DNA from 3 places in the Methylobacterium sp. AC832 genome. Region 3 is predicted to be linked to each of the others. Evidence: riboswitches for the same ligand, from Rfam matches in the RefSeq annotation. Region 3 holds a riboswitch; each other region holds the start of a gene.
The links. A riboswitch is a leader RNA that binds a small molecule or an ion and turns the genes downstream of it on or off. The one in region 3 is predicted to bind cobalamin.

Region 1 (9,845 bases), on a different contig from region 3:
CAGGAGGGCACGCCTTTCTCGGCCACGTCGCCGGGGGCGTCGGTGATGTCGAGGTCGAGGATGTCCTCTTTCTCGCCCCGGTACAGGGCCAGGATGCGGTGCGAGGGCAGGCGCGTGAGCGGTTCGGAGAAGTCGAAATAGTCGGCGAACTTCTCGCCGGCCGCTTCCTTGCCCTTCTTGACGCTGGAGGTCATCCGGCCGCGCTGCCAGACCGTGTCGCGCAAGGCGCCCACCAGTTCCGGGTCTTCGCCGAACCGCTCGATCAGGATGGTGCGCGCGCCCTCCAGCGCGGCCTCGACATCGGCGATGCCCTTGCCCGCATCGACGAAGCCGGTGGCAGCCTGTTCCGGCGCGCGTTCGGGATGGGCGAGCAAGGCCTCCGCCAGGGGGCCGAGCCCGGCCTCGCGGGCGGCTTGCGCCTTGGTGCGGCGCTTCACCTTGAACGGCAGGTAGAGGTCTTCGAGCCGTGCCTTTGTGTCGGCGGCGAGGATGCGCGCCTTCAAGGCCGGGTCGAGCTTCCCCTGGCCGTCGATGCTCTCGAGGATGGCGGCGCGGCGCGCCTCCAGGTCGCGCAGATAGGCGAGGCGCTCCTCCAGATCGCGGAGCTGGGAATCGTCGAGGCCGCCGGTGACCTCCTTGCGGTAGCGCGCGATGAACGGCACCGTCGACCCGCCATCAAGGAGTTCGACGGCGGCAGCGACCTGCCGCTCGGCGACCTTGAGCTCCGCCGCGATGGTTGCAGTGATGGCGGCCATGGAATCCTCGCGCGCGTGAAGGGGCCGCGGTGTCTACAGGCCGGGCCGGAGAGCGGTCAAACCGGAGGGGTGATCCGGTGGATTCTCGAAGGCCGATCCTGGTGACAAATGCCGCGTGTCGATACCGATCGGTCAGGTGCGGTCGATGGACAAAGGCCCCGGCCCGGCGGAGACTTACTTCAACAAAAAACGGGTTTGGGAGAGAAATGCCATGAGGCTCAGGCTTGGTCTGGCCGTGCTCGCCGTCGCCTTCGCAGGCGTGGCCGCAGCAGAGCCCCCGACCTTCCAGGTCGATCCGACTTGGCCTAAACCCTTGCCGAACAAATGGATCATGGGTCAGGCGTCCGGCGTCGCGGTGGATGCCGAGGACCGGATCTGGGTGGTGCAGCGCCCGCGCTCCCTCACCGATGACGAGAAGGCCGCCAGCCTCACGCCGCCGCGTACCAGATGCTGCCACCCCGCTCCGCCCGTGCTCGTCTTCGACCAAGCGGGCACCCTCGTCCGGTCATGGGGCGGGCCGGGCGAAGGCTATGATTGGCCGCAGAACGAGCACGGCATCCATATCGACCACAAAGGCTTCGTCTGGCTCGCCGGCAACGGCGAGCAGGACGGGCTGATCCTGAAATTCACGCCGGAGGGCAAGTTCGTCCTGCAGATCGGCAAGCAGGGTCCCCAGACCAACAGCCTCGACACGACCCGCCTCGGACGGCCCGCCGCCATGCAGGTGGACCCCGAGACCAACGAGCTCTTCGTCGCCGACGGTTACTTCAACCACCGGGTCATCGTGTTCGATGCCGAGACCGGAGCGTTCAAGCGGATGTGGGGCGCCTACGGCAAGCCGCCCACCGACGAGACCCTGCCCGCCTACGACCCGGCCGCCGCGCCGGCCCAGCAATTCCGCAACCCGGTCCATTGCGTCCAGATTGCCCGCGACGGGCTGGTCTATGTCTGCGACCGGGCCAACGACCGGGTCCAGGTGTTCCGCCGCGACGGCAGCTTCGTGAAGGAGTTCTTCGTGGAAAAGAACACCCGCGCCAACGGCTCGGTCTGGGAACTGGCGCTCTGGCCCGACCCCGACCAGACCTACCTCCTCAACGCGGACGGCGCCAACAACGAGGTCCGCACCCTCAAGCGCGACACCGGCGAAGTGCTCGGCGCCTTCGGCCGCAACGGCCGCATGGCCGGCGACTTCCACTGGGTCCACAACCTCGCCGTCGACAGCAAGGGCAACGTGTTCACCACGGAGGTGGACACGGGCAAGCGCGCGCAGAAGTTCTTGTTTCGAGGGGAGATGGTGGTGCGGAAGCGGGTGGGGCCGTAGGGGTCGGAATGGGAAAAAGTGGGCCTCGACTTATGGTGTTCGCTCTCGCGGAAATAGGGTAGGCGTTGAAGTAGCCGTCGCCGCGAGACTGATTATGTCACTGACTAACCTTCTGGTACCGACCTACAGGAACATGTTGCGGACGCTGGCCGGGCTGCTGGACAAGGCAGAGCATCAGATGGTGGATCCCGCCAATGGTCTGCTTTCGGCGCGTCTGGCACCAGACATGTATCCGTTGGCGTCACAAGTGTGCTTTGCCGCCTACCAAGCTCAGGAGGCGACGTTCCGCCTTCGCGGTGAGGACATTCCCCTATCGCTCGCCGCCTTGGCGGCCGAAGGGCGTAATGCCGGCGAGGTGCCCGGATCAATGGCGGATGCACGGGCTCGTATCACCGAGGCATTGGCGCTTCTGGACGGCCTCCCGAACGATGCCCTCGATGCCGGCGCGACTCTGCCAATCGTGATCGAGCTTCCGGGCAATATCACGTTCGATATGAGCGGCGAACAATACGCTCGGGATTGGGCTCTGCCTCAGTTCTACTTCCACGTCATCACCGCCTACGCCATCTTGCGGCATTACGGCATCACACTCGGCAAAGCCGATTATGTGCCTCACATGTTCGCATATCTCCGGCCCGGATCACTGCCATCAGCATGACCGGAGAGCGGCTTCGCTGCCTGCAACCCGCTCCCATTCTTCAAAATCGCCCTGCCACCGTCAACCGCACCGCCATCGGCTCCACCGGATGCAGATGCGTGTCGGCCACGCCGCCGGCCGGTTCCCCCCGCAGCCGCGACTCGTAGAAGTAGTCGATCTGGCTCGCCTTGACGTTGAGCAGGTTGAGGATGTCGAGCTGCACCGTGACACCGTTGTCGAAATTGTAGCCGATGCGGCCATTCACCAGCGTGGTCGGCTTCGAGCGGACGGAATTGTCCTCAATGAGCGGGCGCGGCCCGAAATAGCGAAGCCGCATCGTGCCGAACCAGCCGAGCGCCTCACCGAGGGTAAAGCCGGCCGCCGCGATGGCGGTGGGGGCGGCGGGAATGCGGCTCCCCGCTGGGTCGCGATCGGCGAAGCGGGCATGGGTGACGGTGAGGTCGGCATCGACGGCGAGCCAGGGCGTGACCGCGTAGTGGTTGGTCCACTCGATGCCGGTGCGCCGGCTCGGGCGGCTTGGCTCGGTGGTGCCCGCATCACCCACGAACAGGTTCTCGGAATCGAAATCGAGCTGGAACAGGGTCACGGTCGATTCGAGGCCGGCGATGGAGCGGTTGCGCAAGCCCACCTCCGAGCCCACCGAGCGCACCAGCAGCGGCACCCGGTCGAGGGGGAACAGAGGGTTGCCCGGATCGACCGTGATGGTCGCGCCCCGCGCGTCGTTGGAATGGAAGCCCTCGCCGTAATTCACGAACAGTTCGGTCTCGGCCCAGGGGCCGAACACGACGCCGAGCTTGGGGCTGACGATGCCGTCCTGCGCATGGCCTGAGTTCAGCGAATTGTTCGATCTCACGCTCGCGTCGTAGGCGTCGGCGCGGAGGCCGACGCTGGTGCGCAGCCACTCGGTCCAGCGCAGGCGATTCTCGAAGTAGAGCGCGGCGCTGCCTTCCTGCACGCGGTCGTCGCGCACGGTGGAGAGGGAGGTGCGCGCCCGCGTGTTGAACAGTCCCACATGGATGTCGTCGAACCGCGCCTGCACGCCGATTTCGTTCTCCATGGGCAGGCCGAACAGCTCACCCTTGAACACCCTGGCGATCTCGCCGCCGGCGACGGTGCGGCTGTCGAGCTGGCGGAACTGGTCGCCGTTGACCGGATCGTTGAGGAAATAGGTGAAGTTGTTGAACAGGTTGAGGTTCGAGCGGATGACGTAGGCGCTGGCGCGGGTGACCCCGCCATCATCCGACCGGCTCCAGCGGCCCGACAGGGAGAAGCGGCTCGCATCGCCGCCATCGCTCGGATCGAGGGTGCCGAAGCGGCCGATCAGGCCCTCGGAGATGGCCCGCTGCGGAACCTGGTTCGTCGCCGTCCAGCGGTTGGAATAGGCCATGCCGGTGAGGGAGAACCCGTCGAGGGCAGTGCCCTGGCTGTAGCGCAGCACGCCGTTGAGCTTGCGGATGGCGTCCGGCACCACCCAGGGGCCGTCATAGACCTGGGCCTCGCCAGCGGCGAGGAGCGTCCCCTCCCCGAGGGGTGCGGAGGCGATGGTGAGCGCCCGCTTGTAGCCGAAGCTCCCGAGGGAGGTGAGCGCGAGAGGGCGGGGTACCGCGTCGATCGTGTCGATCCGCACCGATCCGGCGGAGGCGAAATCCCCGTCACGGGCGAAATACGGGCCCTTGTGGAACTCCACCGCGCCGACGAGTTCGGGAATGAGGAAGTTGATGTCGGCATAGCCCTGGCCGTGGCCATGGGTGCGCATATTGGCCGGCATGCCGTCGATGGTGATGGCGATGTCCGTGCCGTGGTCGAGGTTGAAGCCGCGCAGGAAGTACTGGTTGGCTTTTCCCTCGCCGGAATGCTGCGTGACGATGAGGCCGGGCACGGCCTCCAGCACCTCGCCGGGGCGGGTCACCGGGCGATCGTTGAGGGCCCTGCCGGTGATGACGCCCGAACTCGACGTCAGCGCGGGAGCGGACAGGGCGCCGAACGCCTCGGCCCCGCCGGTCCCACCAGTGGCCCCGCCGAGACCGGGACCGGCCGCTGCAGGGGGCGGGCGTATGTCGGCCGCCACGGAGAGTTCGTTGAGGGTCGCCTCGGCGGTGGTTGCCGTCTCGGACTGAGCAAGAACCGGCGAGGCGGATGCCAGGAATCCGAGGGCGAGGAGTGGGGGAACGAGACGGGCGGACACAGGCGGAGACCTCGGGCAACGGCAGTGGCACGTCACCGCGAACGAAGCCGATCCCCACGCGAGCGCGGGCCCCGACACCCCACCAGGACACCCCGCCCGATGCGTTTCGCGTGTGACCACGACTGACGGCAGGTCTCCTGGCTCGCGGGTCGACGCCCTCTCATCGTCTTCCCAGGCCCGAAGACCCAGTGACGTGTTGATGATGGGCTCGCCGCTTACAGTTGCGGGGGCAGCCGCGGCATCGGACAAAACGTCCTCACCGCGTTCCCTTTTGATCCCCCGAAGGGGAACCGTCATCGTCAGGCTAGGTCGGCTGCGACGAGAGGGTCAATTGCGAGATGATCCCGCGCCGATCATCGCCGCTGCCCTGTCGCATTGCAGCAACGTCCGGCGTCAATCCGGTAGAGCGTCGAGGTTCTTCGGCTCCTCGATGCGGCGGCCGTTCTTCTCGGCCCGGAAGCGCTTGCCCATCTCGTAGGCCGATTTGCGCATGCGCATGATCCCGCCGAGCGGCCGGTGCGCGGCCATCCCGTGCCAGGGGCTGAACGACAGGCCGTCATCGACGTAAGCCGCGCGGGCCTCGCTCCAGCTCGCCTGAGGCGCGGCGGTGAGGGTGGCGATGGTGCGGTAGGGGCTCGCGGTCTCAGGCCAGATTACGGAGGCGTCCTCCACCGGCATGTCGTCGAGGTTCAGGCACAGCTGCGCCCGCAATTCCCAGGTGCCGCCGTGGATGATGAAATGCTCCATCACCGCCTCGCGGATTGCGTTGGCGGCACTCGTGTCATCGAGCGGTTTGTTCGCCAGCGCCCTCATTTCGGGAGAGACCGGGACGAGCGAGATCTTGGCGATGTGATCGCCGAAGCGCAGCGGGACCTGACTGTAGAAACTGTCGCCCAGGAGATGCGTCTCGGGCTGCCCACCGAGGGTCGCCAGGGTCGGGCTCGGCGAACCGGTTGTCGCGACGACTGCGCTCTGCACGCCCCGAAGCGCCGCCGATGCGGCCTTCTTCAGTCCCTCCGCCCGATCGGTGGTCTTGGCGAGGAGCTTCAGCGTCGCGAGGAACGGCTTCGGTCCCGGCGCTGAGAAGGTCGGGCCGTTGACGAGCACAAAATCCTGCGTGGCATCCCCTTCCGATCCTTCGAGACGCTCTCCCTCGACACCGAGGACCTTGATCGCCACGCCGCGCGGGGTGGAGACGCTGTCGTCCAGGATATCACCGGGGATGGTCGAGAAGCGCATCACCACGGGGTAGCGCCCCGGCTTCGCGAACAGGCCCTGCGCCAATTCGGGGGGCAGGTCGGCCGCAATCTCCAACTCGGCTCTCAGCGCGCCATGCGCCTTGGCATGGACGCTGCGGATGGCATGGCCGCCATCGGCGAGCGTCTTCTCGCTGATGGAGCGCATGGTCTCGTTCAGGGCCCGGCTGGTCTCGGCCTCGTCGGGTTCAAGGGTCTCGACGGAGGGCGTGTAGCGCAGGTAGTCGGTCTCGATGGCCAAGGGTGCTGCTCCGGGGGAAGGCGGATTCCGCGCCCCGAGGCGTTTCGACGGCCTCCGGGGAACCGGGCGGCTCCGCAACCTGATGGTGTTCCAGCTTAGGAAGCCCTGGCCTCTCCTCCCGTTCCGATCTCTGTCGCACCTCGCCAAGTCGTGAGGTTGCCCGGCGATCAGGCGGCGTTGTCCCAGGTCTCGCTGATCGGGCGACCGGCGCGCATGAGGCGCGCGCGCAGGACGACGTCACCGGCTGGCAACGGCGTCGGCGGGCGCCATTCTACGTAGAGACGCCAGCCACCCGTCTGGGGCACCCGTTCCACCACCGGATCGACCATGGTGCCGGCGCTGGCCGAGACCTCGGCCGCGATGTCACCGTCAGGGCCGGTGGGCAGGCCCGGCCCTTCGAAATCGATGACGTAGAGCCGCCGCTCCGGGCTCGGCGGCGTGGTCGGGCGTAGGCGCTCGGCCGAACCGACGCGGGTGGAGACCACCCGGGCGAGCGCGCTCAGCACCGCGGTATCCGGTTCGGCCCCCACGGTGGCGAGGGTGTAGGCGAGGTCGAGGGCACTCCCCGCCGCGACGGGCGCATCCGGCACGAAGGCAGCGACGATGTTGTCCATGTACTCCTCGCGGGACGGGATTTCGAAGAGTTGCACCGCTCCTGCGCCGAACCCGGCCTGAGGTGTGACCCAGAGGCCGGGCCGCGCCTCGTGACGGGCCTGGACATCAAGATAGGCGGCAAAGCTTCGCTCGCGCTGGAACAGTCCGAACCCGTCGAGGGGATCGGTGCGGAAAGCCGAGATCTGCGGCTCTCGCCGTCCGTTGCTCAAGGGACGCCACAGGCGATCGTCCTTGGTCGCCACCATGAGCCCGTCGGAATCGTGAACCTGGGGCCTGAAATCGTCGAAGGGCGCGGCTCCGCGCGCGCCGGGACCGTTCGCGCCATGCAGGAACATGCTGGTGAGTGGCGCGAGGCCGAGGCGCGGGATCGCGGCGCGGGGATGCAGCGAGGCGGTGACGACCATCCGCGAGGTCTCGCCGGGTTCGACCACGAAGCGATAGGCACCCGCGAGACTCGGTGAATCGAGGAGCGCCAGGATCGTGACGGCGCGGGAATCGGCCTTCGGCTCGCAGATCCAGAACGCCGTAAAGTCCGGAAATTCCTCCGCTCCGGGACCGCCGGTCTGGATCGCGGCACCGCGTGCCGACAGGCCGTATTCCTGCGTCTTTCCGCGAAGCCGAAAATACGAGGCGCCAAGGAAGACTAGGAATTCTTCCTGATTAGCCGGCTTTTCATCGTCGAAGGCGTGATGCAGCCGGAAGCCGGCAAAGCCCAGATCGCCGGAAAAGTCCTGCCCTGCCAAGTCCGACCCGAGATCGAACAGGCCCGACTGGTAGAGGATCGGCTGCGGCGGCCCGTCCGGCGGCTGGAGGAACAAGGCGACGCGCTTCTTCTGCAGGAAGCCGCGATGGAACAGCTGCAGCGAGAATGAACCGCCGAGGCGCGGGGCTGCGTCGGGACGGAAGGTGATCGCACGGTAACCGTCGTAGCTAAGGCCGGCGAGGGGTGCCGGGAGATCCTCTGGAGCGGGCCGGTAGGGTGCGCCTGCGAGGCGGCGGGCCTGGGCCACGACGCCCTCGAAGGTCATCGGCCCGTCACGGGGAGGGTCGACTTTATCGGCGGCCATCGTTCTGGCGGTATTCAGGTCGACGGCACTAGGCATTATCATGCCTGCGGCCACGCTGAGCGCGGTTTGCAAGGTCTGTCGCCGCGAGGGGGCATCACGCCCCGAACGCTCGTCTTCACCGTCGCCCCGTATCATCGATGTCCTTCGCTTCATGATGGACGACGGCCCCTCTCAGCCTCGATCGAGTGTCCAGCGCCCCATGTCCATCACGCGGTTGTCGCACGACGCATCCCCGGTCGGAATTCCGAACCCGGCGATTCCCGAAAGTCAGTCCGGCGAGGCCCCTTCGCTGCTGATGCGGCGGCTCCTGCTGGCCCTGCCGACCCTGGCCACCGCGGCCGCGATCTCCTGGCTCGCTTTGTCCGCTTACGGACGCCCGGACGGCGTCCTGGGTTGGGCCGTGCTGGTCCTGTTCGGCCTCGTGATGACGTGGCAATCCTTCGTCGCCTGGCAATACGTCTACGGACTCGTGGCGGCGGGGCTCGGCGATGCCGCCAAATCCGCGATCGAGATCCGCTCGGCCACGGTTCCGGCCACCGCCTCGGGCCTCAGCCGCACGGCTGCCGTGGTGGCGATCCATGCCGAGGATGCGGTGGCGGTGTTCGCCGCGTTGCGTGTCATGGCCCGCTCGCTTCAGCGTGGCGGCGGCGACGGGTCCGATATCGACATCTTCGTCCTCTCCGACACGCGTGACGGTGCCATCGCGGCGGTGGAGGAGCATGAATTCGCCCGGATCGAGGCATGGGCGCGTTTGAACGGCCCTGGCCTGCCGCGCGTCCGCTACCGGCGGCGCCAGGACAATGCGGGCCGCAAGGCCGGCAACATCGCCGAGTTCTGCAAGTCCTACGGCTCGGAATACGATTTCATGATCGTGCTCGACGCCGACAGTCTGATGACCGGCGCCACCATGCGCCGCCTCGCCCGGTTGATGGAGGAGGCGCCCAAGGTCGGGCTGATCCAGACCGTCTCCTACGCGACCGGCCGGGACACGCTGTTTGCCCGTATCCAGCAATTCGCCGTGCGGCTCTACGCGCCGCTGTCGATCCGCTGCCTCGAGACCTGGCAGGGCGCGGATGGAAGCTATTGGGGCCACAACGCGATCCTGCGGGTCGCGGCCTTCGCCGACAATGCCGAACTGCCGGTGCTGCCCGGCAAGGCACCGCTCGGCGGCGAGATCCTGTGCCACGATATCGTCGAGGGCGCGCTCCTGCGCCGGGCCGGCTGGGAGGTCCGCCTCCTGCCGGAGATGGGCGGCACCTGGGAGGAGATGCCGACGAACCTCGTCGATCTCCTCGGGCGTGAACGGCGCTGGTGCCAGGGCAACATGCAGCACCTGCTCATCACCACCCTGCCGGGTCTTCGGGCGGCGAGCCGCTGGCACCTGATGGTCGGGATCCTGTCCTACCTCGCCTGCCCGCTCTGGGTGCTGTTCCTCGCCACCGCCTCTATCCAGGCCGCCGTGACCGGCGATCTCGGCCTCCTGGCCTATGGACTCACCGGGACGGGCCTCGCCGCCCATGCGCTGGCTGCTCTCGTCGTGGCCGTGATGGCCCTGCCGAAGCTCCTCAGCCTCGGCCATGTCCTGGCCTCGCCGACCCGCCGCGCCGCTTTCGGCGGCACCGCCTCGCTCCTGAAGAGCGCCGTGCTCGAACAGATCGTCTGGGTGCTGCTCTGGCCGGTCATGACGGTCTTTGCCGCCGGCGCCGTCGCCACCACCTTCATTGGCCGCGTGGTGCGGTGGGATTCG
Region 2 (9,845 bases), 560 kb from region 3:
CTGGCGGTCGTCGGGGCGGTATCGATCGGGGCGACGACGCTGGCCGCCGCGTCCGGTCACCTGCCTGCCGTGATCCTGCTCGGCCTCGTCTGCGCGTCCCTGCCGGCGCAGCGCAGCCTCCACGATCATGTCGGCCGTGTCTCTTCGGCGCTCCGCTCCGAGGGGCTGGCTGGCGGGCGGCGCGAAGTCGCAATGATCGTGGGGCGCAACCCGGAGAGCCTCGACGAAGCCGGCATCTGCCGCGCCGCCATCGAGAGCCTATCGGAAAACTTCTCCGACGGGATCGTGGCGCCCGCGTTCTGGATCGGGATCGGCGGCCTGCCGGGGGGCGCGCTCTACAAGGCGATCAACACTGCCGACAGCATGATCGGCCATCGCACGCCCCGCCACGAATCCTATGGCTGGGCCTCGGCCCGCCTCGACGACCTCGTCAACCTCCCGGCCTCTCGGCTCTCGGCGGGGCTGATCGCGGCGGCCGCCCTCCTCCATCCCGGCGCCTCCGCGGCGGGTGCGTACCGGGCGGTCCGGCGCGATGCGGGCCGGCATCGCTCGCCCAATGCCGGCTGGCCCGAGGCCGCAATGGCGGGTGCGCTCGGCCTGAGGCTGGCGGGGCCGCGCATGTACGGCTCCGAGATCGTCGACGATTCCTGGATGGGCGACGGACGGGCGAAGGCGGGCCCTCATGATGTGGAGCGGGCGTTGGCCCTGTATCGCATCGCCTGCGCGCTGCTTTTCGGATGTGTCGTCCTTGGCGCATCGATACTCAAAGCTGTTTTTCTATAATTCCGATCACCGACATTCGAAGGGGCACCCGGCAATGACACGGACTGGTCTTCTGGCGATGCTTTTCCTTCACGGAGCCGCCGCGCCGGCCTTCGCAGCGGTGGGAGCCCAGCACGACCTCGTGCCCGTCGATCCGCCCTACACGATGACGTCCGGCCTGAAAGGCAAGGAGGGCAAGCCCGCCAAGGACATCAGCGGCATCGCCTGCATGCCCCCGCGCGAAGGCAAACGCCGCTGCCTCGTGGTCAATGACGAGAATACCGGCGCGCAATTCATCACCATCGATGGGCACACGATCACGCCCGGTGCCGATATCGACCTCGTCGGCGGCGGACCGAGCCCGAACACCCTGGGAACCCCGCCCTCGAAGAACGGATGCTCGGGCGGCCAGGGCAAGTTCGACGATCTCGACGGCGAAGGCGTTGCCTATGCCGCCCCGTATTTCTACGTGGTCGGTTCGCATGGCTGCTCGCGCGGCAAAGCGAAGTTCAAGCTCTCCACCTTCGTGCTGGCGCGCATCAAGGTCGACGCGGCCGGCGAGCCGGTGGGACCGAGTGCAGTCGAGACCACCTACCGCCTCGGTGACGCCCTCGGCCTGGCAGAAACCGTCAGCGCCTACTACACGCAGGATCTCCAGACCGATGACGGCGACGCTTCGCCCAACGGCCTCAATATCGAGGGCGTCGCCGTCGATGGAACGCGCCTGTTCGCCGGGCTGCGCGCACCGTCCCATGACGGCAAGACCTTCATCGTCGAGGCGGATGTCGGGGCTTTGTTCGCCCAGGGGCACGAGTCGCTCATGGCTGCCCCTCAGGTGATCCCCCTCATGGTCGGGCGTGGGGCCGGGATCCGCGATCTCGCCATCCTGCCCGACGGGCGGCTCCTCGTCCTCACCGGGCCGGCTCAGGGACAGACCGACGTGCCCTACAGCCTGTTCGCGGCCGGGGCCTCCACCAACGCGAAGCTCGAGCCGATCGGCCGTCTCACCGGGGCGGAAAAGGGAGCCAAGGCGGAGGGCGTCGCTGTGCTGGGCGACAAGCGCATCCTGGTGATGTTCGACAGCGTCAAGGATGGCGGACCGCTCGAATACAAACTTCCCTGACAGCCTCTGTCGTTCAGGCGGCGCGTGGGGCGACTACCGGCGCGGCGACGCTGCGGCGGACAGCGTCCCGGCGCAGTGCGGACACAACCGCGACTATCAAGCTCGCCCTACAGGCGAGTTTCAAGCGCGGGGCCGGGCAGCACCACGGTGGGCAGCCAGGAGCTCAGCCCGGTCTCACGAGTGAGGCGCGTCGACCTCCGGCGGCGACGGCGTATCGGGCTACTTCCTCATGGCTCGTGCTCTGCGCGGGAGCCCGATCGGTCGAGCCTATGTTGGGGAACTGCTAGCGCGCCAAGGCGAACAGTCGGTCGCAATCGACATGCGCCTCGACATGTCGCGCGAGGGCATCGAGGACGCGTTCGACCTCGCCCTCGTAGGAATGACCGTCGGAGGCCGCTCCCAGGCGCGCGAGCCAGGCGGCCCGCTGCCGGTCGTCGGCGAAGAGGCCGTGAACGTAGGTGCCGCAGACCCGCCCGTCGCCAGAGACCGCACCGTCCACCCGTCCGTCGGCGAAGCGTAGCAGCGGAGTCACCGTGTCCGCACCGGCCGTGTCGCCCACATGCATTTCGTAGCCGCTGAACGGCAGGTCGTCGGCGAGGCTCCGCCCGCTCACCGCCTCGAGGCGCTTCAGCGGGGTCATCACCGTATCGACCTCCAGCAGGCCGAGCCCGGCGACGCTGCGCGGCTCGCCCTCGATCCCGTGCGGATCGCTCAAGGTGCGGCCGAGCATCTGGTAGCCGCCGCAGAGGCCGAGCACGTGGCCGCCCCGGCGCAGATGCGCGCGGATGTCGACGTCCCAGCCCTCGCGACGGAGGGCGTCGAGATCGTCGATCGTGGTCTTCGAGCCCGGCAGCAGGACGAGGGCGACGTCGCCCGGAATCGCCTCGCCGGGCCGGACCAGCACGACCTCCACCTCCGGCTCCGCCCGTAGCGGATCGAGGTCGTCGAAATTGGCGATGCGCGGCAGGACCGGCACCGCGACGCGAATGCGCGTCCGGCCGGAGGAGGCGGAACCGGCGAGCCCCAGCGCATCCTCGGCGGGCAGGCGCGCGGCCTCGGGGAAATGCGGCACGAGCCCAAGGGCGGGCCATCCGGTGGCCGTGGCAACGATCTCCATGCCGTCGGCGAACAGGCTCGGGTCGCCGCGAAACCGGTTGACGAGGAAGCCCACGATCATCGCCGCATCCTCGCGCGCGATCACCGCCTTGGTTCCGACGAGGCTGGCGATGACGCCGCCCCGGTCGATGTCGCCGAGCAGGATCACGGGCGTGTCGGTGGCCCGCGCGAAACCCATATTGGCGATGTCGCCCCGGCGGAGGTTGACCTCGGAGGCCGAGCCGGCGCCCTCCACGATGACGAGGTCGGCCTGGCCCTTCAGATGATCAAAACTTTCGAGCACGGAGGCCAGGAGACGCGGCTTCCAGGCCTGGTAATCTCGCGCCTTCGCGGTGCCGACCATCCGGCCCTGCACCACCACCTGCGAGCCGGTCTCGCTCTGGGGCTTCAGCAGGACCGGGTTCATGTGGATGGAGGGCGCCACCCCGCAGGCCCGCGCCTGCAGCGCCTGGGCCCGGCCGATCTCGCCGCCATCGGCGGTAACGGCCGCGTTGTTGGACATGTTCTGCGGCTTGAACGGCCGCACGGCGAGGCCGCGCCGCGTGAAGGCGCGGCACAGGCCGGCCACGATCAGCGACTTACCGACATCCGAGCCGGTGCCCTGGATCATGAAGGCGCGGGCGGTCATGCGATCGGGTCTCGTCCGGTGTGCCGAGGGGTGTCGGCGAGCCCTAGCACGACCGCGTCAGGGCCGCGACGGCGGGCCGGCGACGCAGGCGGTATCGAGAGGCCGCGCGGCCCGGCGGAAATCGAGGATGGCGGAGGCGTAGGTCTCGACGACCTCCGAGAACGGCACCCGCTCGGCCGTGAACAGGACGGCGCGATGGCTGAACAGCCGGTCCGGAATCGCGAGCGGCGCGCAGGCGGGATCGGGCGGGGCCGCTTGGTCCCAACCGGGCGGCAGAGGCTGCCAGAGACGGTCCGCCCCGATGGTCTGGCGGGTGGTGCCCAGCGCCTGGACCGCCCTGCCAAAGGGTGTATCGGTCGTCTCCAGCAGGCGGTTCATCTCCGGGTTCAGTCGCTCCGGCACGTACCAATTGTCGGCCTCCGACAGAACGTGATTCCCGCAGGCGAGCCGGACCCGGCGATATTTCAGGACGGTTTCGGGTCCGGCGGCGAGGCGGCGGCGCGTCTCTTCCGAGGCGGGCTTGTCCACATCGCGCAGGAGGGTCGCCGTGAGCCGCGGGTCCGTCGCCATGCCGTGCTCGAAGCACCAGCCTTCGAGGGTCGCGGTGGCGCTGCGGCTCGCCAGGAGCCGCGCATTGAGCCCCTCCATCACCGCCAGCGCCTCGACGCGGGCGAGATAGGTGTCCGGCCAGGATGTGATGGACTCCGCGGAGGCCGCACCGGCACCGGACAGAAGAAGCGTGAGCGGAACGAGGCAGCGTCGGAAGCCGCGACGGAACACAACCCAAGGGAGATTCCGCGATACCCTATACACGTTGACGAAGCCGTGCATAAGTTGCGGGACCGAAGCCCGCGACGCTAGGCGATCTCTCGTGGAGCTCATCTTTCCCATCGAGTTCCTCGTCAGCGGCACACCGGTCTCGTTCCAAGCGGCCCGACCGAGTTCCAAATCGCAATGGAAGCAGAAGGTCCGAGCGGCAAGCGACGGCTCCTTGCCCGAGAATCACTTCGCCTGCGAGGGTAAACTCGCCGTGACGCTGTTCTACTTCCCCGTCGGCTCCGTGCAGGGCGATGTGGACAATATCGTCAAACTGGTTCCCGATGCCCTCAACCAGCACATCTACATGGATGATTCTCAGATCGAACGGGTGGTCATCCAGAAGTTCGAACCGCAGCGGGTGTTTTCGTTCACGCAGCCGAGCCCCGTCCTGGCGGCGGCACTGTCGGCACAGAAGCCGATTTTATACGTAAGGCTCTCGGACGATCCATTCGAGGAACTGGCATGAGCGGCATGGAACCAGAACGGCCGGTCCTCGACCTTATCATCCCGACACTCATGGATGCCGGCTACGAGGTTTATACTCACCCTTCCCGCCAGCTTCTGCCATCCTTCATGGGCGACTACGTTCCCGACGCGATTGCGCTCGGAAAACCCAAGAATCTCGCGATCGAGATCGTGCGGGATGGCTCGCGATCGGGAAGGCAGGAAAGAGTCGCGGACCGGTTCCTCGGTGTCGCCGATTGGGAACTTCGGATCTACTACGCTAGCTCCGGCGGCGGCGTACCCGCCATCGACGGCGTGACGCCCGACATCATTGACCGCACGATCGCGAAGGTCGAGGCTCTCATCGCAGCCGGCCAGATGGAGGCCGCTCTGCTGCTCGGCTGGTCGACCTTCGAAGCCATCGGGCGGGCCTTGATCCCGGACCGCCTGTCGCAATCTCAATCGTCCGCACAGCTGATCGAACAGCTCGCGGGCGAAGGCATCGTAACGCCCGACGAGGCGGATCGGCTTCGCCCCATGGCGAGCCTGCGCAACGCCGTCGCCCACGGGGCCCTGCAGCGAGACCTTGATCCCGCCGCCCTGGAGGATTTCGTCGCTACGCTGAAGCTCGTCCTCCACGAGAATCAGCCAGTCGGCGGCGTGGCCTGACCGCGCCCAGCAGTCAGAACTCGATCCCCTCCTGCGCCTTCACGCCGGCCGAGAAATGGTGCTTCACGCTGCCCATCTCGGTGACAAGGTCGGCGGCCTGGATGAGGGCCGGCTTGGCGTTGCGGCCGGTGACGATGACGTGGAGGTCGGGCCGTCGCGCCCGGAAAGCCGCCACCACGGCATCGATGGGCAGGTAATCATAGCGCAGGGCGATGTTGAGTTCGTCGAGAAGGACGAGGCGGATGGTCGGGTCGGCCATCAGCTCCTCGGCCTTGGCCCAGGCATGCTCGGCCGCCGCGATGTCGCGGGCCTTGTCCTGCGTCTCCCAGGTAAAGCCTTCCCCGAGCGTATGCCACTCGATCCGGTCGCCGAAGGCCTTCAGCGCGTGCTTCTCGCCCGTATCCCACCCCCCCTTGATGAACTGGACCACGCCGACCCGCCAGCCATGGCCGAGCGCCCGCAGGACGAGGCCGAGCCCGGCCGTGGTCTTGCCCTTGCCGGGGCCGGTATTGACGATGAGGAGGCCTTTCTCGATCGTCTTAGCCGCGACCTCGGCGTCCTGGACGGCCTTGCGCTTCTCCATCTTCTCGCGGTGACGGTCGGCCTCCGCCTCATTTATCTCCAGATCGTTCATGCGCTCGCTCCGGGTTGGGGTTTCACGATCATCGGCAGTCCCGCCACCATGAACACCACATGGTCGGCCCGCGCGGCGAGGCGCTGGTGCAGTCGCCCGGCCGCGTCGCGGAAGCGGCGGGCGAGCGCGTTGTCCGGCACGATGCCGAGACCGACCTCGTTGCCGACGAGCACCACCGGCCCCGGCGCGCGGCCGCAGGCCTCGATCAGGGCAGCGCTCGCCGCCTCGATATCGGCCTCGGACAGGATCAGGTTGGTCAGCCACAGGGTCAGGCAATCGACGAGCACCGGCCCTGTCGCCGCAGCGACGGCCTCGGCCAGGTCGATCGGCACGTCCCGGGTGATCCAATCCGCCGAGCGGCGCGACCGGTGAAGGGCGACGCGCTCCCGCATCTCGTCGTCCCAGGCCTGCGCTGTGGCGAGGTAGAGCCACGGCGCGGGGCAAGCTTCGATCAGGCGCTCCGCGTGCAGGCTCTTGCCCGAGCGCGCGCCGCCGAGGACCAGTGTCATTCTTGGAGAAGGCTGCCGCATGGCTCCCTTTAGCGCGAAACCGCCCTGCCCCGTCAAAGCCGGTAAAACGCTTTGGCGGCGCGTTGTCAGCGGTCGCGCGAGCGCGTAGAAGCGAGGTTCGGACGGTGCCCCGGCGACGGGGTGAAAAGGGAATGCGGTGAGGGCTCGCGCCTGAAACCGCAGCTGCCCCCGCAACTGTGAGCGGAGACGGGTCTGCCATCGGCCACCGGAGCGATCCGGGAAGGCGGCAGGACCGGACGACCCGCGAGCCAGGAGACCTGCCTTCCGAAGGGGACATTGTCCTCCCGCTCTATCCTCGAACGCCGCCGGCGGGGCGGCCGGAGACCTGACACGATGACCACGAACACTCTCGCCCTCACCGGCACCCGCAGCAACGAGCGTCTCGGCGCGGTGCTCATGGCCGCTTTCCTCGGCCTCGGGCTCGTCTTCATGGCCGGCTTCGCCCCGGCGATGGCGCTGCACAACGCGGCCCACGATTTCCGGCACGCCCAGAATTTCCCCTGCCACTGACCGCCTCGCGCTCAGCCAGGACCTGATTTCATGATGATCCGACTCGTGTCGGCGGCCCTGGTCGCCGGCTTCCTGGCGGCTGTCGTCGCCACGGGCTTGCAGCTCGCCCTCACCTCGCCGCTGATCATCGCGGCCGAGCGTTACGAGAGCGGCGAAGCCACGGCGCCGGCCGCGCTATGGATGCCGCGCGGCGCCTCCCCGGCCTCCCTCATCGTGCCCGTCCATTCGGGCCACGACCATGGTGGCAAGGACCATGGCGGCAAGACGGACGGTGTCGAAGGCGGCGAGGTCGCTCCGGCCTGGCAGCCCGGCCCTGGCCTTCCCCGGATGGTCTTCACCGCCCTCGCGACCCTGGTCGGCGGCGTCGGCTACGCCCTGTTGCTGGGCGCGGCTCTCATTGCCTGTGGGCGCGAGCCGAGCCCGGAAGCCGGCCTGCGATTCGCCATCGCGGGGTTCCTCGCCGTGGCCCTCGCCCCGGCCCTCGGCCTGCCGCCTGAACTACCCGGCATGGAGGCGGCTCCGCTCGCCGAACGCCAGTTCTGGTGGATCATGACCGCGGCCGCCACCGCCATGGGGCTCTACCTCATCGCGATCCGCCGCTCCTCCATCGCCATTGCTGGAGGGCTCGTGCTTCTCGTCGCGCCGCATCTGGCCGGAGCGCCGGAGACGAGCCACACCGCCTCCGCCCTGCCCCCGGGCTACGCGGCCCAATTCGCCGCTCGGTCGCTGGGCATCGCCTTCGTGTTCTGGGCGGTGATCGGCCTCGCCTTCGGCTGGGCCTGGAACAGCGTCGGGCGCAAGAGCCCGGCGACGTCGCATGCCTGACGAGGACATCCAGGCCGGCAGACCGGTCGTACTCTATGTCTGCGCCACCTGCCGCACGGCCGGCGACACGTCCGAGCCCCGCGCCGGGGCCCGCCTTGTCTCGGCGCTGCGCGATGCGGTGACGGAAGCCGCCATCGAGGGCATCGCGGTCGAGAGCGTCGAGTGCCTGTCGGTCTGCAAGCGCCCCTGCACCGTCGCCGTGGCTTCCGAAGGCCGCTGGACCTACGTTTACGGCGATCTCGACCCGGTCGAATCCGCCAGAACCATCCTCGCGGGCATCGGCCTGTACGCGGAGACGCCCGACGGCATCGTGCCCTGGAAGGCGCGGCCGGAGGCGTTCCGCAAAGGCGTCGTCGCCCGCATTCCCCCGTTTCCTCCGCCCCGCGCGGACAGAATTCCGGACGCCGCCGAATGAGCATCGTCGAGAAGATCCCCTGCACCATCGTCACCGGCTTCCTCGGAGCCGGCAAGACGACCCTCGTGCGTCACCTCGTTGAGAATGCCGGCGGCCGGCGGCTCGCCATCATCGTCAACGAGTTCGGCGATATCGGCTTCGACGGATCGTTCCTGGCCGCCTGCGGTATCGAGGGCTGCCAGGACGAGGACATCGTGGAGCTGGCCAACGGCTGCATCTGCTGCACCGTTGCCGACGATTTCGTCCCAGCCCTGAACAAGCTCCTCGACCGCGCCGACCCGCCGGAGCACATCCTCATCGAGACGTCCGGCCTCGCTCTGCCGAAGCCCCTGGTCCAGGCCTTCCACTGGCCGGCGATCCGCTCGCGGGTGACCGTGGACGGGGTGATCGCGGTGATCGACGGCCCCGCCGTTGCGGCGGGCTTCTTCGCCGACGATCCGGCGGCCCTCGCCGCTCAGCGCGCCGACGATGCCAGCGTCGACCACGACAACCCGCTGGAAGAAGTGTTCGAGGACCAGCTCCTCTGCGCCGACCTCGTGGTGATGAACAAGGCCGACCTCCTCGACGAAGCCGGCAAGGCCAAGGTCCGCGCCGAGGTGGAGCGCCAGCTGCCCCGCGCGGTGAAGCTGGTCGAAGCCGAGCATGGCCGCCTCGATCCGCGCGTGATCCTCGGTCTCGGCGCCGCCGCCGAGGACGATCTCGACGCCCGCCCCTCCCATCACGGCGAGGGCGAGGACCACGATCACGACGATTTCGATTCCGTGGCCATTGCCGTGCCTGCCACGGCGAGCGCCGAGGATCTGGCCTCCCGCGTCGCCCGCGCCGCCGAAACCAACGGCGTCCTGCGGATCAAGGGCTTCGCCGAGGTCACCGGAAAGCCGATGCGCCTCGTGGTCCAGGGCGTCGGCGCCCGCATCGCCCATCATTACGACCGCCCCTGGCGGGCGAGCGAGAACCGCGACGGCCGGCTCGTGGTCATCGGCCTGAAGGGTTTCGACCAGGGGGCGGTGGCAGCCGCCCTGGCGGGGTGAGCGCGTTGACCGCCCGACGGATCCTCGCTCACGGGTGCCGCGGCCTCGTGGCTGCGTCCGGCCTGGCGGCTCTCGCGGCGATCGGCGGGTGCTCGGATTCACGTCCGCCCAAACCGGAGTTTCAGGCCTCGGACAGCCGGACGATGGCACGCCTCTCTCCGGTGGCTCGCCCGCTCGCCCAGACGGGCGATGCGAAGCTCGCCTATACCCACGACCTCACCATCGGATTGCCACCCCAACGGGTGAACGCGCATTTCGAGGCGGCGCGCGACCGCTGCCTGAACGAGGCGGCCCTGAAATGCGTCCTCGTCGCTGCGTCCATCGACGATGGCCGCAGGC
Region 3 (9,845 bases):
CGCTCGCATTGCTCGACCTCGACGAGGCGAACGCGAAGAGCCTCGGGCTCTCCCTCGGCCGGGTCCGGTTCCTCGCCGTGGCCGTCGCGGTGGCGCTCGGCGGCTTCGTGGTGGCGGGGGTGGGCGTCATCGGTTTCGTGGGGTTCGCCGCGCCGATCCTCGTCCGGCTCACCGGCACGCGCACGCTGCGCGCCCGTCTCATCGCCGCGCCCCTGCTCGGGGCGGCCCTGATCTGGCTCACCGATTCCGTGGTCCTGGCGCTCGCCCCCATCGCACAGGTGCCGACGGGGGCGCTGGCCTCCCTCGTCGGCGTGCCAATGCTGCTCTGGCTGCTGCCGCGCCTGCGTGGCGTCGGCGCGCTGCATCGCCCGGAGGGCGGCGCCTCGGCCCGGCTCGCACGACCCTGGCGCCTGATCCTGGCCGGTGCGGTGTCGCTGGCCCTCCTCGTCTTCGTCGCGCTGACCCTCGGCCGCGACCCGGCCGGCTGGCACTGGAGCCTCGGGGCTGGCCTCGAAGAACTGCTTCCCTGGCGCCTGCCCCGTATCGCCGCCTCGCTCGCGGCCGGCGCAATGCTGGCCATAGCCGGCACCCTGCTGCAGCGGCTCACCGGCAATTCCCTGGCGAGCCCCGAAGTGCTCGGGATCAGTTCCGGGGCCGCCCTCGGCCTCGTTGCCGTCACCATCGTCCTCGGAACGCCGGACCGGATGGCGTTGCTCGGCGCCGGCAGCCTCGGGGCCCTCGCGACCCTCCTGGCCATCGCGAGCCTCGGCCGCCGTGCCGACACCGTGCCCGAGCAGATGCTGCTGGCTGGCATCGGCCTCACCACCGGGTTCGGCGCGCTCCTCACCATCCTGATGATCAGCGGCGATCCCTCCGTGGTGATGCTGCTCGGGTGGACGGCGGGGTCCACGGCGCGGGTGGCGCCGGAGGATGCCGTCGCTGCCATCGCCATCCTCGTCCTCGGAGTCGCCTGCCTTCCCGCCCTGACCCGCTGGCTCGAGCTGCTTCCCCTCGGCGCTCCGACGGGCCGCTCGCTGGGGCTCGGCCTGCGCCGCAGCCGTCTCGTCATCCTGGCCTTGGCGGCGATCCTCACCACCGCGGCGACCCTGGTGGCGGGGCCGTTGAGCTTCGTCGGCCTCGTCGGGCCGCAGGTGGCGCGCTTGGCGGGCCTGACCCGGGCCGCGCCGCAACTCGCCGGTGCGGCCATCGCAGGGGCGCTGATCATGGTCGCGGCGGATTTCGTCGGACGGATGGCGTTCTTCCCCTACCAGCTTCCCGCCGGATTGGTGGCGACCCTCGTCGGCGGGCCGTTCCTGATGTGGCTGCTGGCCCGCCGTTGATCGTCTTTCGACAAGTTTTTTGCGGCGCTTGAATTGAATTGTTCCAAAGAAGGGTTGTGTTTCTTAGGCAACGCCGCCGCAACTTTTGTCATTAAATCTCAACTTTGACTTGCTGACAAAGACGCCGTGTGGATTCGTCTTGTCGAGACCCGATCTTGTTTTTGAATCGTTCTACGCGATGCATCGACAAGGAAATCTCGTTCTTTACCAATCAGGTCTGCGCCGTATTTCCGACGATCAAGGTCTTCCCTATGTCTGATGGCATGTTGCTCTCTTCTGGCACGTTCTCTCACAAAGCCGTGAGTGGCATGCGCTGCCTCGCCGGCGTCTCGACCGTGGCGCTGCTCGCCATGGTTCCCGCCCTGTGGAGCGGGCAGGCCTCCGCCCAGGCCGCTTCGGGCGGCACGGCGGCGGTGCAGCTCGATACCTTGTCGGTGCAGGGCTCCGGAAATGGTTCGGGAGGCGGCAATGGCGGTGGCGTGACGGCCGCCAATTCCTACGTCGTGCCCAGGAGCATGTCGGGAACGAAGACCAACGCGACCCTGCGGGAGATTCCCCAGTCGGTGTCCGTGGTCACGCAGAAGCAGCTCGAGGATCGCGGCGCAGAGAACCTGGCCGATGCGCTCGCCTACAGCGCCGGCATCCTCGCGTCGCCCCAGGGGCAGGATGGCCGCTTCGACCAGCTGATCATCCGTGGCTTCGACCAGACACAGCGCGGCATCTACAAGGACGGGATGCGTCTGCCACAGACGAGCTTTTCCGGCTTCCCGATCGAGCCCTACGGCGTGGAGCGCATCGACGTGCTGCGCGGCCCGACCTCGGGCCTTTTTGGGCTCAACGATCCGGGGGGCCTCGTCAACTTCATCACCAAGAAGCCGACGGTCGAGCCGCTGCGGGAAATCTTTAGTTCCTATGGCAGCTTCAACCGCAAGCAGTTCGGCTTCGACCTGAGCGGCCCGCTCAACCCTGAGAAGACGATCCTCTACCGGATCACCGGCCTGCTGCGCGAAGGCGGCACGCAAGTGGATTACACGCCGCTGGACCGAATCTACATCGCGCCCGCGGTGACCTTCGCGCCTTCGGCGGATACCAGCCTGACGGTGCTCGGCAATTATCAGAGAGACCGCACCGGCGACACGTTCCGTGCCATCCCGCGCGAATACACCCGGGGCAGTAATCCCAATAAGTCGGAAATGCGCAGCCGCTTCCTCGGGGAGCCGGGCTTCTCGCGCTTCCTCGCCGAGCATTTCGAGGGCGGCTACCAGTTCTCACACCGGTTCGACGACCATTGGACCGTGCGCCAGAACCTGCGCTACGCCCATGCCTCGACCGACTACAACGCGATCTACTCCACGGGCGTCACCAATCCGGCGATGCCCAACACCGTCACCCGCGAGGCTCAGACCTGGCTTGAGGATTACGGCGTCTTCACCGTCGATACCCAGATCCAGCACGATGCGCAGTTCGGCAACATCAAGAACACCGCGCTGCTTGGGGTCGATTACAGCAAGATCAACAACAAGAGCGACCAGTACGGCGGTACGAGCTTCGGCCTGCTCGGGATCGGCCCGTTCGTCGGCCCGCTCAACATCCTCAATCCGGTCTACGGCCAGCCCGTCGCGCAACTTCCGCGCTCCCTCCTGTCACGGTTGCAGCAGGAGCAAGTCGGCGTCTACGCTCAGGATCAGGTCAAGTTCTACGATCGCTGGCTGCTCAGCATGAACGCCCGCTACGATTGGGTGACGACGAAGACCGATGCTCAGAACCCGGTCATCGATACCGTGCGCCAAATGCTCAACGCCGTCCCGTTCCCGAACGGCATTCCCACGAGCTTCGGCGCGAACCAGGACGCGCAATCCTATAGCGGCCGGGTCGGGCTCTCGTATCTCTTCGACAACGGCCTGACGCCCTATGTCTCGGCCGCGCGCTCGTTCAATGTGTTGCCGGTCTTCCTCCAGAACAGCACGATCGCGGTCGTGCCCGGCATCGGTGCGGTGCCGCTCACCTACAACATCACCCCGGCCAAGCCCGAGATCGGCGAGACCATCGAGGCCGGCGTGAAGTTCCAGCCGCCGGGCCAAGCCACCTCGGTTCTTTTCTCCGTGTTCAATACGAAGAAGACCAACGCCTTGTTCTTTAACCCCAGCGATCCGTTGCAGCAGGCCTTCTATCAGAACGGCGAAGTCGAGGTGAAAGGCTTCGAGAGCGAGGCCACCGTGGACCTCCTCGACGGCCTGAAGCTCATCTCGTCATTCACGGTCCTGCAGGCCGAAGTGACGAAGGACAATGCGCCGGACGGCAATCCCAGCGCGGTTGGGAAGCGGCCGATCCAGGTGCCGAACTTCACTGCTGCGACCTGGCTGGATTACACGATCCAGACCGGCATGTTCCGCGGACTCGGGATCGGCGGCGGTGTCCGCTACATCGGGGAATCGTTCGGCGATCCCCAGAACAACATCCGCGTGCCGGACTACGTCCTCTTCGACGCATCGCTCCGTTACACATACGAGAACTGGCGCTTCCAGGTGGCGGCCAACAACATCACGGACCGCGTCTATGTCGGCACCTGCTCGCAACAGGTCAATTTCGTCGGCTGCAATTATGGCGAAGGCCGCCGCGTGACGGGCTCCGTCACCTACCGCTGGTAGGCGATACGCATCCGATGAGATCGGCCCCGGATCGAACGGTCCGGGGCTTTTCTTTTGGGCTGTTGCCGTCACGTCGTTGACGCGGTCTCTCGTCCTCGACTAGCCTGACGATGACGGTTCCCCTTCGGGGGATCAAAAGGGAACGCGGTGAGGACGTTTTGTCCGATGCCGCGGCTGCCCCCGCAACTGTAAGCGGCGAGCCCATCATCAACACGTCACTGGGTCTTCGGGCCTGGGAAGACGATGAGAGGGCGTCGACCCGCGAGCCAGGAGACCTGCCGTCAGTCGTGGTCACACGCGAAACGCATCGGGCGGGGTGTCCTGGTGGGGTGTCGGGGCCCGCGCTCGCGTGGGGATCGGCTTCGTTCGCGGTGACGTGCCACTGCGCTGAGCCGCGCCTGCCGTTCGCCCGCGATGCCCGATCGTCCCTGTTCCTTCCATTGCAGACTCGCTCTACATCTTGCCCTCGGCGAGACCGTTTGGTCCTCCGCGCAGGCATTTTGCCCGGTTCGACGTATTGTAACGTTATAACATACGATCTAGCAGAGGGGGCGCGGCATTCGGCCAGCGATCACTCCGGTTTGCCAAAACGAACATGCCCACACAGGTCACCCACCGCGCCCCCGGGCGGATCTCCCCGGCCCGCGCCACCGCCCTGCTCGCATCGCTCCTCGGCTCGACCCTGCTCGCGGGCGAGGTCCGCGCCCAGGATTCCATCGGCCAGAATGCCGTCACCCTCGACCAGCTCACCGTGGAGGGGAGCGGGGTCGGCCTGACTCGCGCCAACCCGGTCGGGCTCAACCTCTCGACCCCCTCTCGCAGCGCCAGTCGCCTCGGCCTGACGCCGCTGGAGACCCCCGCCAGTATCGATGTCATCAGCGGCGAGACCGCCCGAATCCGCGGCCAGAACACGGTGGTCGAGGCGGTGACGCAGAACGCCACCGGCATCACCACCATCGCGTCGCCGGGCAACGGCAACGGCGCCTTCTCCAGCCGGGGCTTCGCCGGCCCGAACTCGATCCAGCAGCTCTATGACGGCACGCGGCTGTTCGTGGGCGCCGGCACGGTGACCTTCCCGTTCGACACCTGGAACGTGGAGCGGATCGAGGTGCTGCGCGGCCCGGCCTCCGTCCTCTATGGCGACGGCGCCATCGGCGGCGTGGTCAACGTGGTCTCGAAGAAACCGAGCTTCACGCCGATCCATGCCGCCCGCGCCGCTACCGGGTCGGACGGGCTCGCGCGCCTTGCCGTCGATCTCGGCGGTCCCATCGGCGATGCGGTGGCCTACCGCCTCAATGTCAGCGGCAACCGCGACGGCGGCTGGACCAGCCCGAATGGGGATTTCCGCAACCTCGCGGTCTCGGGCGCGCTGCTGTTCCAGCTCAACCCCGATCTCGCGGTGACGCTCAGCCATGATCTCGGCTACCAGGAGCCCGCGCGCTACTGGGGCACGCCGCTGGTCGATGGCCGGATCGTCCAGTCCCTGCGCAACAACAACTACAATGTCGACGGCGCGAAGATCGTCTGGGCCGACAACTGGACCCAGCTCAAGACCGAGTGGACGCCGAGCGCCGACATCACCATCCGCAACACCGCCTACCGGCTGCAGAGCCGTCGCCACTGGCTCGATGTCGAGCAGTACCGGTTCAATAGCGGTACGGGACGGATCGACAGGTCCGACTACCTTGAAATCTACCACAGCCAGGAGCAGGTCGGGAACCGCTTCGACGCCGCCTTCAAGGGCAACCTGTTCGGCTTCCGCAACGAGTTCGCCATCGGGTTCGACGTCAACCACGTGGATTTCCGCCACACCAGCAACTTCTCCAGCGCAGGCGGCGGCCTCGTCACCAGCGTCGATCCGTTCACCTACGATCCGGGCCTGTTCCCGGCCAATGGCCGCGCCAGCCCGGCCTATGCCACCAGCACCAACCAGGCCTCTGTCTTCGCCGAGAACCGGCTGATCCTCAGCGACCAACTCTCCTTCCTCACCGGAATGCGTTTCGATGCGCCGACCCTGCACCGCCGCAACCTGCAGACCGGCGACACCTTCGCGCGCTCGTTCGAGGCCCTGAGCTACCGGTTCGGCCTCGTCTACAACCCGACGCCGGATTCGGCCCTCTACGTGCAATACGCCACCGCCACCGATCCGGTGGGGAGCCTCATCAGCCTGTCGCAAACGAACGCCAATTTCGATCTCTCCACCGGCGAGCAGATCGAGGTCGGGGCCAAGGGCCTCGCGCTGAACGGCGCCCTCGAATGGACGGTGGCGGGCTACCGCATCGTCAAGGACAACCTGATCTCGGCGGTGCCGGGCCAGCCCAATGTCTCGACCCAGGTCGGCCGGCAATCCTCGCACGGGGTGGAGGGGGCGCTCGCCCTGCGCCTGCCCGATGGCTGGCGCATCGACGCCAACCTCGCCCTCCTGCATGCGCAATATGACGAGTTCCGGGAGGGAGCGGTGTCCTATGCGGGCAACCAGCCCATCGACGTGCCGGAGCGCGTCGCCAATGTCTGGCTCAATTGGGCCTTCGCCCACGACTGGGAGGCGCGGATCGGGCTGCAGAATGTCGGCCGGGTCTTCAGCGACTTCTCCAACACCGCGCCGCGGCCCGACTACACCCTGGCCCATCTCGGCCTCGACCATCAGGTCACCCCGGCCTCGCGCCTGAGCCTTCGCGTCTACAACCTGTTCGACACAACCTACGCGATCAGCGGCAACGCCGTGGACGGGATCGGTACCAACTGGATCCTCGGGCGACCGCGCTCGTTCGAGGTCGCCTACAGCTTCGCGTGGTGAGCCTGTTCAAGCAGGGCAAGCGGTGGCTGGTCCTCGGCCATCGCTGGCTCGGCATCGGCACCGGGCTGCTCTTCGCCCTCTGGATCGGCTCCGGGCTGGTGATGCTCTATGTGCCGTTCCCGAGCTTGACGGAGACGGAGCGCCTCGCGCGTCTTCGCCCGATGGCGTGGGAGGCAGTCGCGGTCTCGCCGGACGGCGCCCTGGCCGCCGCCGGGCTGCACGGCATGCCCCGCAGCCTCGATCTGGAAATGCGCGGCGACGAGCCGGTCTACCGGATATCGTCCGGCGACGGCCGCCGCATCACCCTCTCGGCGCGGACCGGCACGCCGGCCGGGCCGGTCGATGCCGAGGCGGCCCGGCGCCTCGCCGGGGCCGGGCCCGGCGCGTCCGTGGAGGAGGTCGCGCGCGACCAATGGACGGTGACGGCCCGCTACGATCCCCTGCGGCCCTTCCACAAGGTCGCATTGAACGACGCGGCCGGCACGGAGCTCTACGTCTCGCAAGGGACGGGGGAGATCGTGCTCGACACGACGCGGTTCGAGCGCGGCTGGAACTGGGTCGGCGCCGTCACCCACTGGGTCTATCTCACGCCGTTGCGTGCCCGCGCGGAGTTGTGGCGCGACGTGGTGCTGTGGCTCTCCGGCATCGCCGCCTTCACGGCGCTCACCGGCCTCGTCCTGGGGATCTGGCGCCTGCGCCTGAGGCGGCGCTACGCGCGAGGGCGCGTCACGCCCTATCGCGGGATGGCACGCTGGCACCATTTCGCCGGGCTTATCGGCGGGATCGGGCTCACCACCTTCATCCTCAGCGGCTGGCTCTCGATGAACCCGAACCGCTGGTTCACCTCCCTCGCGCCGACCGCCGACCTGCGCGAGGCCTATGCCGGGGCGGACAACCCTGTCGGCATCGAGACAGAGAGACTGCGGGCGATGGCCGCCCATGCGCCCCTCGGCCTGCATCTCGCGCGGATCGGCGGACACTGGGTCGCGATGGGGCTCGACCGCACCGGCAAACGGGCGATCGGAGACGCACCCTCGACCGCCCGGATCGCGGCGGCGGCCCGTCTCGCCATGGCGGGTGCGCAACTGGAGGGCGTCGAGCGCCTGGAATCCCACGACCTCTACTGGTCGCCGCTCACGAGCGGGACGCTCCCCATCCTGCGCCTGCGCTTTGCCGACCCGTCCGCCACCTGGCTGCATGTCGACCCGCGGAGCGGCGAGATCCTCAACCGGCTCGACCGCTCCGGCCGCGTCAACCGCTGGCTGTTCACAGCGCTCCACCGCCTCGACCTGCCGGTCCTCGTCGGCCACCCGCCGGCGAGGGACGCGGCACAATGGCTGCTGAACCTGCTCGCCGGAGCCTTGGTGATCACAGGGCTCGTCATCGGCTGGCGGCGGCTGACCCTGAAGGCCGGCACGCATTCCCCTCTCCCCGCACGCGGGGAGAGGGCCGCGACGACCCCGTCGTCGGCGCGGCAAGGCGGCAGCCGAGGGTGAGGGGGCGCGTCCGAAGGAGCCGCATCCGGAGATACCCCCTCACCCTCGCCCTGCCAGGCTCACGTCGCCTCCCGACGAGGGGAGGACGACGTCCTCTCCCCGCCCGCGGGGAGAGGGGGAACCCCGCCTCTTTTGAGTAGGGACGTGCCCTCAGACTGTTGGACTCGAAGGCCGGCGCGCATTCCCTCTCCCCGTACGCGGGGAGAGGGCCGCGTCTCCCCCTCGTTGGGGAGCGCGGCGAGGCGGCAGCCGAGGGTGAGGGGGCGCGTCCGGTGGAGCCGCATCCGGAGATACCCCCTCACCCTCGCCCTGACGGGCTCACGTCGCCTCCCGGCAAGGGGAGGACGACGTCCTCTCCCCGCCCGGCGGGGAGAGGGGGGGCGCGTTCCCTATTGCTGCTGGGCCTGCTGCGATTGGCGCATGAAGCTGTCGGGTGTGCCGGTGCCGTCCGAGACGAAGCGGATGTCGCGCGGTTCGCGACGGGGGGTGTCGACGGAGAGGAACACCATCGGCTCCTCCAGGATCTCCGGCACCGAATGCACCACGCCGCGCTGGAACATCACCAGCTTGCCCGGCCCCACCTCGACGGCGGGTTCGTCGGCGAACTTCATCATGCAGCGGCCGGAGAGCACGTAGAGATACTCGTCGCAGGAGGCGTGGCTGTGCGGCGGCGTCGGTGAATAGACCCGGAACACCCGCGCGCTCGCCGCTGGAACGTCGACGAACCGATGGTCGGCCACCATGGTGGAACAGGCCTCCGGCAGGGTTGCCACGGCGGCGGCGACGTCGAACACCGCATGGGCGGCCGTGCTGGAATGTGTCGGGTCCTTGTCCATCGCGCGTCCTGATGCTGTCCATCCGAGTGTCGGCACAGGATACCCGCTTTTCGCGCCCGCCCCAACGACGATGCCGCGATGCGCCCCAGGAAGACCGGCCCGCCCCCTCAGGCGGCCCGCACGGTCGCGAGGAAGCGGGCGACGTCGGTGCCGAGGCGGTCCGCCTGGCGGGACAGTTCGGCGGCGGCCGAAAGCACCTGGCTCGCCGCCGCGCCGATCTCGTCCGTGGCCCGTGCGGTCTGGTTGGCGAGTTCCTTGACCTCCGCGGCGACCACCGCGAAGCCGCGACCGGCCTCGCCGGCCCGCGCCGCCTCGATCGTGGCGTTGAGGGCCAGAAGATTGGTCTGGCCGGCGATCTGCGAGATCAGGACGACCACGTCGCCGATGCGGGAGACCGAGCCGTCGAGCGCCTGGACGAGGTCGGCCGTCCGGTTCGCTTCGCTGACCGCCCGGCGGGCGAGCTCGGCCGAGCCGTCGACCTGCCGGCTGATCTCGCTCACCGAGGCGCCGAGTTCCTCGGCCGCCGCCGCCACGGTGCCGACATTGGCCGCCGCCTCCTCGGCCGCCGCGGCGACGCTGGTGGATTGGGCCGCCGTCTGCGTCGCCGTGGCGCTCATGCTGCGGGCGGTGGCCTGAAGCTCGGTCGCCGAGGACGAGACCGTGACGACGATGCCGCCCACCGCCGCTTCGAGTTCGTCGGCGAGACTGAGCATGGCCTGCCGCTGCCG

Region 1: another riboswitch for cobalamin. It lies ahead of AC0IXR_RS16155 (TonB-dependent receptor); the one in region 3 lies ahead of AC0IXR_RS00040 (TonB-dependent receptor).
Region 2: another riboswitch for cobalamin. It lies ahead of AC0IXR_RS02675 (CbtB domain-containing protein); the one in region 3 lies ahead of AC0IXR_RS00040 (TonB-dependent receptor).

What each region holds. Positions count from the first base shown of each region.
Region 1 covers NZ_CEEDMV010000004.1:325,897-335,741, forward strand. Annotated here, with positions in the region: gene AC0IXR_RS16140 (Tex family protein) at 1-755, opposite strand, end outside; gene AC0IXR_RS16145 (NHL repeat-containing protein) at 967-2,076, shown strand; gene AC0IXR_RS16150 (DUF1993 domain-containing protein) at 2,171-2,734, shown strand; gene AC0IXR_RS16155 (TonB-dependent receptor) at 2,775-4,919, opposite strand; cobalamin riboswitch at 5,030-5,229, opposite strand; gene AC0IXR_RS16160 (catalase family protein) at 5,313-6,416, opposite strand; gene AC0IXR_RS16165 (OpgD/OpgG family glucan biosynthesis protein) at 6,584-8,059, opposite strand; gene mdoH (glucans biosynthesis glucosyltransferase MdoH) at 8,298-9,845, shown strand, end outside.
Region 2 covers NZ_CEEDMV010000001.1:569,995-579,839, reverse strand. Annotated here, with positions in the region: gene cbiB (adenosylcobinamide-phosphate synthase CbiB) at 1-783, shown strand, start outside; gene AC0IXR_RS02710 (DUF3616 domain-containing protein) at 842-1,885, shown strand; gene AC0IXR_RS02705 (cobyric acid synthase) at 2,169-3,629, opposite strand; gene AC0IXR_RS02700 (hypothetical protein) at 3,687-4,409, opposite strand; gene AC0IXR_RS02695 (RusA family crossover junction endodeoxyribonuclease) at 4,501-4,914, shown strand; gene AC0IXR_RS02690 (hypothetical protein) at 4,911-5,561, shown strand; gene cobO (cob(I)yrinic acid a,c-diamide adenosyltransferase) at 5,575-6,195, opposite strand; gene cobU (bifunctional adenosylcobinamide kinase/adenosylcobinamide-phosphate guanylyltransferase) at 6,192-6,704, opposite strand; cobalamin riboswitch at 6,811-7,004, shown strand; gene AC0IXR_RS02675 (CbtB domain-containing protein) at 7,059-7,235, shown strand; gene AC0IXR_RS02670 (CbtA family protein) at 7,266-8,060, shown strand; gene AC0IXR_RS02665 (DUF1636 domain-containing protein) at 8,053-8,475, shown strand; gene cobW (cobalamin biosynthesis protein CobW) at 8,472-9,506, shown strand; gene AC0IXR_RS02655 (DUF4349 domain-containing protein) at 9,650-9,845, shown strand, end outside.
Region 3 covers NZ_CEEDMV010000001.1:6,363-16,207, forward strand. Annotated here, with positions in the region: gene fhuB (Fe(3+)-hydroxamate ABC transporter permease FhuB) at 1-1,340, shown strand, start outside; gene AC0IXR_RS00035 (TonB-dependent siderophore receptor) at 1,649-3,988, shown strand; cobalamin riboswitch at 4,086-4,285, shown strand; gene AC0IXR_RS00040 (TonB-dependent receptor) at 4,584-6,785, shown strand; gene AC0IXR_RS00045 (PepSY domain-containing protein) at 6,779-8,281, shown strand; gene AC0IXR_RS00050 (cupin domain-containing protein) at 8,671-9,117, opposite strand; gene AC0IXR_RS00055 (methyl-accepting chemotaxis protein) at 9,225-9,845, opposite strand, start outside.